3 regions of the Tardiphaga sp. 37S4 genome follow, and region 2 is predicted to be linked to each of the others. Evidence: predicted binding sites of a transcription regulator. Region 2 holds the regulator's gene; each other region holds the start of a gene.
The links. The regulator HrcA, encoded in region 2, represses chaperone genes, less so after heat shock. The targets are predictions, from matches to a motif close to GTTAGCACTCNCNNNNNGNGAGTGCTAAC.
Positions count from the first base shown of each region.

Region 1: the regulator HrcA is predicted to act here: its motif matches at 1,154-1,182, upstream of LPB73_RS06980 (co-chaperone GroES).
Region 3: the regulator HrcA is predicted to act here: its motif matches at 1,611-1,639, upstream of LPB73_RS20310 (co-chaperone GroES).

Region 1 is NZ_CP088008.1:1,483,736-1,487,010, reverse strand. Features, by position in the region: gene LPB73_RS06990 (cupin domain-containing protein) at 1-498, opposite strand, end outside; gene LPB73_RS06985 (usg protein) at 606-890, opposite strand; gene LPB73_RS06980 (co-chaperone GroES) at 1,310-1,627, shown strand; gene groL (chaperonin GroEL) at 1,670-3,275, shown strand, end outside.
Region 2 is NZ_CP088008.1:5,387,416-5,390,690, forward strand. Features, by position in the region: gene pncA (bifunctional nicotinamidase/pyrazinamidase) at 1-414, shown strand, start outside; gene grpE (nucleotide exchange factor GrpE) at 564-1,160, opposite strand; gene hrcA (heat-inducible transcriptional repressor HrcA) at 1,266-2,354, opposite strand; gene rph (ribonuclease PH) at 2,508-3,230, shown strand; gene rdgB (RdgB/HAM1 family non-canonical purine NTP pyrophosphatase) at 3,266-3,275, shown strand, end outside.
Region 3 is NZ_CP088008.1:4,271,514-4,274,788, reverse strand. Features, by position in the region: gene groL (chaperonin GroEL) at 1-1,073, opposite strand, end outside; gene LPB73_RS20310 (co-chaperone GroES) at 1,224-1,520, opposite strand; gene LPB73_RS20305 (hypothetical protein) at 1,832-2,359, shown strand; gene LPB73_RS20300 (MFS transporter) at 2,422-3,275, shown strand, end outside.

The DNA.
Region 1 (3,275 bases), 2.2 Mb from region 2:
TTCGCAATTGTCGGAGTAATCGCGGATCAGGTGCCTGATGCGCGGCGGCTGGGTCCAGCATGACCCCTGACGCATGGTCATCTCGCCCTCGCCTTCCATATAGGCCTTCACCCAGCCATTCAGCACATAGACCAGCTGAAACTCGGCATCGTGATAGTGAAGCTTGGAGACCTCTTTCGGATCGCAAGGTCCGATCAGCCGGATGACATGCGCATGCGCCAAACCGCCGGTCGCAGCGGCAACGCCGAGATCGCGATACTTCGCGTAGGCACGCAGGCCGTCGCCGAGAAATGCTTCTTCCTGATAGTGGCTGATCGCGACGCGCTGCTTGCGGCGCGGGCCGGGTTTCGCCGCGGCCTTGGCGACAGCTTTTGTACTCGCCTTGGCCGGCTTGCCAACAGCGAGCTTTTTTGCTGCTTTCGCTACCACCTGTGTCGCAGGCTTCTTCGTCACAGCCGTTTTCGCCGCGCTCTTTGACGTTCGCTTCAGCTTCGCCATGTCGTGTTTCCCACCCGGCGCAATGCCTAACAAACGGCCAGCGCGTCCGGGAACCTAGCTGTAGTTCAGCACAGCGGCAATTCATCCGGCGCGTTGAGAGGCGCGGACTAGTGCAACCGGAAGACGCCATCCACGGCACGAAGCTCGGCCGGCTTGATCAGTTTCGAATGCGCGACGGTGACCGCAAAGAGCGGGCCATCGAGCTTCTCCTGCCAGAAATCAAGGAAATCCTTCAGCGCGGGAAACTTCGGAAACAAATCATAGTTCTGCCAGACATAGGTCTGCAGCAGCGAGGGATGGTCGGGCATGCGGTAGAGGATCTGTGCCGTCGTCAGTCCGTAGCCAAGCACCTGCTTTCTGAAATCGTCAGAAACTGCATTTCTCGAGACCATGTTCAACCTCCATGGACAGAGCGCATTCGGCTAAGTGGATTCCGGTTTGACGTCGAACTTCGCTCTGCTCTCCTGTGACCGTGCTGACTGCAGCGAACCGGCTTCCACTTCGCCCATGACAACACGATGCATGAAATGTGACGCAAGCAACGTCTTCATCACAAGCTTAAAAGTTTAATAATGTATTGAAAGCCGAGTGTTAGCAGCCACTTACCGTGGATGCTAACGGATTCGAGAACCGGTATCGGAGGGTCTTAACCAATTCTGGCACCCGTCATATTTGAGTGCCAAAATATTTGATACAGACCCTTGCCGGTGAGGAACGTTCGGCCTATGTCCGGACAAGCTGCGCTGGCACTTGTTGGCTCAGACTGCCAATTTAAATTTCTCAAGCATCTACAGAAACTTAGGAGGACTGCATGAAATTCCGTCCGCTTCACGATCGCGTTGTGGTTAAGCGTATCGACGCCGAAGAGAAGTCCGCTGGCGGCATCATCATTCCGGATAGCGCCAAAGAGAAGCCCTCCCAGGGCGAGATCGTCTCCGTCGGCCCGGGCGGCCGCGACGAAGCCGGCAAGCTGATCCCGATCGATCTGAAGGTCGGCGAGCGCGTGCTGTTCGGCAAGTGGTCGGGCACCGAGGTCAAGATCGATGGTCAGGACCTGCTGATCATGAAGGAAAGCGACATCATGGGCGTCCTCGAAGGTGCCGCTCCCGCCAAGAAGAAGGCCGCTTAAGCGCCTTTTCCCCACCCATCCTGATTTTCAAGGAAGCAAAACATGTCAGCTAAAGAAGTGAAATTCGGCGTTGATGCCCGCGACAAGATGCTGCGCGGCGTCGACATTCTCGCCAACGCCGTGAAGGTGACGCTCGGTCCGAAGGGCCGCAACGTCGTCATCGACAAGTCGTTCGGCGCGCCCCGCATCACCAAGGACGGCGTCACCGTCGCCAAGGAAATCGAGCTCGACGACAAGTTCGAGAACATGGGCGCCCAGATGGTGCGCGAAGTGGCCTCGAAGTCGGCCGACGCAGCCGGCGACGGCACCACCACTGCTACCGTGCTCGCCCAGGCAATCGTCCGTGAAGGCGCCAAGTCGGTTGCTGCCGGCATGAACCCGATGGATCTGAAGCGCGGCATCGACCTGGCTGTGGAAGCCGTGGTTGCTGACCTCGTCAAGAACTCCAAGAAGGTCACCTCGAACGACGAAATCGCCCAGGTCGGCACCATTTCGGCCAACGGCGACGCGGAAATCGGCAAGTTCCTCGCAGACGCGATGAAGAAGGTTGGCAACGAAGGCGTCATCACGGTTGAAGAAGCCAAGTCGCTCGAAACCGAACTCGACGTCGTCGAAGGCATGCAGTTCGACCGCGGCTACATCTCGCCCTACTTCGTCACCAACGCCGACAAGATGCGCGTTGAATTCGACGACGCCTACATCCTAATCAACGAGAAGAAGCTCTCCTCGCTGAACGAGATGCTGCCGCTGCTCGAAGCCGTCGTGCAGACCGGCAAGCCGCTCGTCATCGTCGCAGAAGACGTTGAAGGCGAAGCTCTCGCCACCCTCGTCGTCAACCGTCTGCGTGGCGGCCTCAAGGTCGCTGCCGTCAAGGCTCCGGGCTTCGGCGATCGCCGCAAGGCCATGCTGCAGGACATCGCGATCCTGACCGGCGGCCAGGCGATCTCGGAAGATCTCGGCATCAAGCTCGAGAACGTCACGCTTGCCATGCTCGGCCGCGCCAAGAAGGTGATGATCGACAAGGAAAACTCCACCATCGTGAACGGCGCCGGCAAGAAGGCCGACATCGAAGCACGCGTGGCGCAGATCAAGGCGCAGATCGAAGAAACCACTTCGGACTACGACCGTGAGAAGCTGCAGGAGCGTCTCGCCAAGCTGGCTGGCGGCGTTGCCGTCATCCGCGTCGGCGGCGCGACCGAAGTCGAAGTGAAGGAGCGCAAGGACCGCGTTGATGACGCGATGCATGCGACCCGCGCTGCGGTTGAAGAAGGCATCGTCCCCGGCGGCGGCGTCGCTCTGCTCCGCGCTTCGGAACAGCTGAAGAAGATCAAGACCGCGAACGACGACCAGAAGACCGGCGTCGAGATCGTCCGCAAGGCCCTGTCGGCTCCGGCTCGCCAGATCGCCATCAACGCAGGCGAAGACGGTTCGGTCATCGTCGGCAAGGTCCTCGAGACCGCAACCTACAGCTACGGCTTCGACTCGCAGACCGGCACCTACGGCGACATGCTCAAGAAGGGCATTATCGATCCGACCAAGGTTGTCCGTGCAGCGATCCAGAACGCAGCTTCGGTTGCCGGCCTGCTGATCACCACGGAAGCCATGGTTGCCGAGCTGCCCAAGAAGGGCGGCGCAGGCGGCGGCGGCA
Region 2 (3,275 bases):
CTTGAGGTGAAATACGGCAAGCAGGTGCTGTGGCCGGATCACTGCGTGCAGGGCACTGAAGGGGCTGCGCTGTCGAAGGATCTCGCGATCCCGCATACCGAGCTGATCCTGCGCAAGGGCTTCAACAAGGACGTCGACAGCTATTCGGCGTTTACCGAGGCTGACGGAAAGACCACCACCGGTCTTGCCGCCTATCTGAAAGCCCGCAAATTGCAGCGCGTATTTATCGTCGGCCTCGCCACCGACTTCTGTGTCGCGTGGTCCGCGCTCGATGCGCGAAAAGCAGGTTTCGATGTCTATGTAGTCGAAGATGCCTGCCGCGGCATCGACACGCAGGGCTCACTGGCCAAAGCCTGGGCCGACATGAACAAGGCCGGCGTGAAGCGTATTCAGTCGGGCGATCTGGCGGCTTGACCCATACTCTCATTGTCATCGCCCGACCTGGCACGCAATTGCGCGCTGGGATCGGGCGACCCAGTAATCACCGGCGCTTGTGATCACTCACTGAGACCGGCGTGTACTGGATCACCCGCTTTCGCGGGTGATGACAGCCAGAGGCTCTGTTACTCCGAAACAGGTGCAACCTTGGCGCCGCCCTTCGAGACACCGACCAGCGCCGGGCGCAGCACGCGCTCGCCAATGGTGTAGCCGGCCTGCACGACCTGAACGACGGTGCCCGCAGGCACGGAAGCGTCGGGCACTTCGTACATCGCCTGCTGGAAATTCGGATCGAACTTCTCGCCCGACGGGTCGAACTTCTTCACGCCGTTCTTTTCCAGCGTGTTGAGCAGCGAGCGCTCGGTGAGTTCCACGCCTTCGAGGAGCGCCTTCAGGCCCGGATCGGCCGCGGCCTTGGTGTCGGCAGGCACGGCATCGAGGGCGCGCTGCAGACTGTCGGCGATATCGAGCACTTCGCGCGCAAAATTGGCGATCGCATAGGTGCGGCCGTCGGCGACTTCCTTCTGGGTCCGCTTGCGCAGATTTTCCATCTCCGCCAGCGTGCGCAGCATCTTGTCGCGCGATTCCGCGGCTTCCTTGGTCAGGGCCTCGACCGAATTCGGTTCCGGATCGTCCGGCATGATGTAGGGCTTGGAGACCACCGGATCGGCGGCCGCTGCCGTCTTGTCCTGATTGTCGTTCTGCCCATTGGAATCAGTCATCACGCTGCCTTCTCAAAAACACGCCAAAATGGTGGGATTGCTGAGCGGGATATCGGGGTTTGAGCGCCGAAAATCAAGCACAACCGGCCGGATTCGGCCGATCTGTCAGCCCCCGAGCATGCGGCTGACGATGCGCGCCGCGTAATCTACCATCGGGATCACCCGCGCATAGTTCAGCCGGGTCGGCCCGATGACACCGAGAACGCCCACAATATGGCCGGCGCCATCGCTGTAGGGCGCAATGATCGTGGACGAGCCGGACAGCGAGAACAGCTTGTTTTCCGAGCCGATGAAGATGCGGACACCTTCGGCCGTCTCCGCCCGGCCGAGAAGGTCGATCACCTCGCGCTTGGCTTCGAGATCGTCGAACAGGAGGCGAACGCGTTCAAGATCCTCCAGCGCATGGAGATCCTCGAGCAGATTGGCCTGGCCGCGCACGATCAGCTGCCTATCGTCCTTCTCGCCACCCGACCAGCTGGCAATGCCGGCGGCAATGACCTTCTGGGTCAGCTGATCGAGTTCGATCTGGTTCTGGGTCAGCGCCGTCTCCAGCTCCAGCCGGGCCTCAGCCAGCGTGCGGCCGCGAATCCGGGCATTGAGGAAGTTCGACGCCTCGTTCAGCGCCGACGATGGCACGCCGGGCGGCAGGGTCAGCACGCGATTTTCGACCTGGCCATCCTCGGCGACCAACACGACCAGCGCCTTTTCGGGCTCCAGACGGACGAATTCGATGTGTTTCAGCCGCACATTGGACTTGGCGGTCAGAACCACCGCTGCCGCGCGGGTCAGCCCGGACAGCTGCGTCAGCGCCTCGCCGAGCGCCGCCTCCACCGTCTGCGAGCGCCCCACCGAGGACAGTTGCTGCTGGATCGATTGCCGCTCCGGCTCGGTGAGGTCACCGACCTGCATCAAGGCATCGACAAAAAACCGCAGTCCGAGTTCGGTCGGCAGCCGTCCTGCAGAGGTATGCGGCGCATAGATCAGGCCGAGCTGCTCCAGGTCCGACATGACGTTGCGGACCGAGGCCGGCGACAGCGGAACCGTGATCAGGCGCGAAATATTGCGCGAACCGACAGGTTCGCCGGTGGCGAGATAGCTCTCGACGATCTGCCGGAAGATCTCACGCGATCGCTCATTGAGCTGGGCGAGCCCGGCATGCGGCGAAATCAGGCCGATCGGATCGTGGTGGGCCACAGGGTACTCCTTGAGGACCTAATCTGTCGCCCCGAGCCCCCGGATACAAGCACCATTGCGGTTGTGGAACCTGCCCTGCCCTTGCCGCTGCGGTCCGTGGCCCCTAAAAGCACCGCGAACAGGCTTTCTCTGGACATTTGGAAGGATTTTCTCATGCGACCAAGCCGTCGTGCGCCCGATGAACTGCGCGCCGTGTCGCTGGAACGCGGCGTGGTCAAATATGCCGAAGGTTCCTGCATGGTGAAATTCGGCGACACTCATGTGCTGGTGACCGCCACGCTGGAAGAGCGCCTGCCGCCATGGCTCAAGGGCCAGGGCCGCGGCTGGGTCACCGCCGAATACGGCATGCTGCCCCGCGCCACGCTGGAACGCACCCGCCGCGAAGCCGCATCCGGCAAGCAGGGCGGCCGCACCGTCGAGATCCAGCGCCTGATCGGCCGCTCGCTGCGCGCTGCCGTCGACCTCGAAGCGCTCGGCGAACGCCAGATCACCATCGACTGCGACGTGATCCAGGCCGATGGGGGCACCCGTACGGCGTCGATCACCGGCGCATGGGTTGCGCTGGCCGACTGCATCTCGTGGATGAAGAACCGCAACATGTTCAAGAACGGCGGCGGCAACGTGCTGCGCGACAATATCGCGGCAATTTCCTGCGGCATCTATCAGGGCACACCGGTGCTTGATCTGGACTACGCCGAGGATTCCGAGGCCGACACCGACGCCAATTTCGTGATGACCGGCGACGGGCGCATCATCGAGGTGCAGGGCACCGCCGAGAAGACGCCGTTCACGCAGGACGAGTTCCTGAAGCTGATGGCCCTGGCGCAAAAGGGCGTCGGACGCCTCGTCGAACTGCAGAAAATGGCCATCGCGTGATTCCGCAAGTCATCAAGCAGGCGTAGACTCGCATCATGCATCGTC
Region 3 (3,275 bases), 1.1 Mb from region 2:
GAGGTGGTTTCCTCGATCTGCGCCTTGATCTGGTTGACGCGGGCTTCGATCGCCGGCTTCTTGCCAGCGCCGTTGACGACGGTGGTGTTTTCCTTGTCGATCACGACCTTCTTGGCGCGGCCGAGCATGGCGAGCGTGACGCTTTCCAGCTTCATGCCGAGATCTTCCGAGACGAGCTGACCGCCGGTCAGGATCGCAAGGTCTTCCAGCATCGCCTTGCGGCGATCGCCGAAGCCTGGTGCCTTGACGGCAGCAACCTTGAGGCCACCGCGCAGGCGGTTGACCACGAGGGTGGCGAGCGCTTCACCTTCGACGTCTTCAGCAATGATCAGCAGCGGCTTGCCCGACTGCACCACGGCTTCGAGCACCGGCAGCATGGCCTGCAGGCTGGAGATCTTCTTCTCGACGAGCAGGACGTACACGTCCTCGAGCTCGGCGGTCATCTTCTCGGCATTGGTGACGAAGTAGGGCGACAGGTAGCCGCGATCGAACTTCATGCCCTCGACGATGTCGACTTCGGTCTCGAGCGACTTGTTCTCTTCAACCGTGATGACGCCTTCGTTGCCGACCTTCTGCATTGCCTGGGCGATCATCTTGCCGATGGCAGCGTCGCCGTTGGCGGAGATGGTGCCGACCTGGGCGACTTCAGCCGAAGACGCAACCGGCTTGGCGCGCTTGGTGATGTCCTTGATGACGGCGGCGACGGCGATATCGATGCCGCGCTTGAGGTCCATCGGGTTCATGCCGGCGGCAACCGACTTGGCGCCTTCACGGACGATGGCCTGGGCCAGCACGGTGGCGGTGGTGGTACCGTCGCCTGCGGTGTCGTTGGTCTTCGAGGCAACTTCGCGCAGCATCTGCGCGCCCATGTTCTCGAACTTGTCCTCGAGCTCGATCTCCTTGGCGACGGTGACGCCGTCCTTGGTGATGCGCGGAGCGCCGAACGACTTCTCGATCACGACATTGCGGCCCTTCGGACCGAGCGTGACCTTGACGGCGTTGGCGAGAATGTCGACGCCGCGCAGCATGCGATCGCGCGCGTCTCCGGAGAATTTAACGTCTTTGGCTGCCATGTTGATGGTGCTCCAAGTGATGGGAATTTGAAATTAAAACGCTGTCATGGCCGGGCTTGACCCGGCCATCCATCTTCCTGCGAAGAAGCCAGATGGATGCCCGGATCAAGTCCGGGCATGACGTCCGAGTGTTTGGAGAGCGGACCGCCTTTAGGCGATCACGCCCATGATGTCCGACTCCTTCATGATGAGGAGTTCTTCGCCGTCGAGTTTGATCTCGGTGCCCGACCACTTGCCGAACAGAACCTTGTCGCCGACCTTGATGTCGATCGGGATCAGCTTGCCGGCTTCGTCGCGGCCGCCAGGGCCGACGCCGACGACTTCGCCTTCAGACGGCTTTTCCTTGGCGCTGTCCGGGATGATGATGCCGCCCTTGGTCTTCTCGTCGGCGACGATGCGCTTGACGACGACGCGGTCGTGCAGCGGGCGGAATTTGGTCTTGGCCATGGGAGTGTCCCTTTAGGGTTTGCGATTTCGTTGCCATCTCGGAGGCGGGCGGGAATCCAGCCGGAACGCTCAAGGCGGCCGGCTCATTCCCTTAGCAATCGCGCTCCGGGAGTGCTAATTGAGCGTCCGGGAAATATGGCCAGACGCTTTTTGAGTCAAGCGAGGCCTTAAGGCCTTGGTGAGGCCAATATAGGATGATCTGGAAACCATAATGGAGAGTCGGCGTAATTCTGCCGACCTCATTGCGCCGTCAGGTGTTTTGCGCTTGGCTGCCGGGACGGGCAGCCGGGGAATTTGCTCTAGGGGATAATATGATCAGGTCACGCTACGCCCGCACGGTTGCCCATCTGGCGATCGTTTCAACTTTGGCGCTGTCATTGGGCGGGTGCGGCACGTCTGGTGGATTGGGCGGGTTCAGCTTTGGGAACTCGCAGCCGACACCGCCGCCGGAGCCCCCGCCGGCGCCGGAACTGCCAGCCTCGATCCGCTCGGAAGAACTCGTCGGCCGCTGGGGTCTGGCGTCTTACATGAATCCCAATGATCGCGTTCGCACTGAGAACGCCGCGCGTGGCCAGTGCAAGCAGCCCTATATCATCGGCCAGGGCGCCACCGGCGGCGTCATCATGCATCTCGCCGACGAGGCGACGCCGCAGGAACTGCGCCTCAAGGGCTCGCCGAGCGGCAAGAACTATATCGGCCCGCCCGGTCCCGCCGGTGGTGAGAAGGATCGCGAGATCGTCTCCTTCGACGGTCGGATTCTCGTCACACGCTTCATCGACAAGGACGCTGCGGTTCGCTACGGCAACATGGTCTATGTCCGTTGCGCACCCAAGGCCTGACCTGACAAGGCCTGACCTGAGGCGTAAGGCGGATCCCGCCACTCCCTTGAAGACGTGAGCCCATGCATCGATTGCGCGACCTCGTTTTCGGACCGGGCCGCGCGGTCCTCGTGCTGGCATTCACCCAGATCCTGACCTGGGGCATCCTGATCTATCCACCGGTGCTGACCATGCCGCATGTCACGGCGGCGCATGGCTGGTCGCTGGCCTTCGGCATGGCGGGCTTTTCGCTGGGGCTGATCGTATCGGGACTGCTGTCGCCGGTGGTTGGTGGATTGATCGACCGCCACGGCGGCAATGTCGTCATGGCATCGGGCGCATTGGCCGGTGCCTTGGGTCTCGCTCTGTTTTCGGTTGCCGATCATCCCGCGACCTATCTGGCTTGCTGGCTCTTATTGGGCGCTGCGATGTCGGCGTCGCTCTACGATCCCGCCTTTGCCACGCTGACGCGTATCTTCGGTGCCTCGGCGCGGCGGCAGATCACCTTCGTGACCTTTGCAGGCGGCTTCGCCTCGACGGTCGGCTGGCCGGCGACCCATCTTCTGCTTGAGGCCGTCGGCTGGCGCGGGACGTATCTGACCTTCGCAGCGATCTTCGCCTTTGTGGTTGCGCCGCTTCATGCTTTTGCATTGCCGCGCCACGTCGCCGTCGCGCCTCTGCCCGTGGCGGACGCCGTTGTCGTTCCCCCGCAGGCAACCCTGCGCCCGGAAGGCTGGCCGTTCATCCTGCTGGCGGCGGCGTTCTCGCTTTATAGCTTCATTCTGTCGGGCGTGACGTCGAACCTGCTGGCGCTGCTGGAGCGCGGCGGGCTCAGTGCTGCAACGGCGGTGACCATCGGTGCGATGTTCGGCCCGGCGCAGGTGGCATCGCGGTTGGCGGACTTCATGCTGGCGGGACGCACCCATCCGCTGTGGAT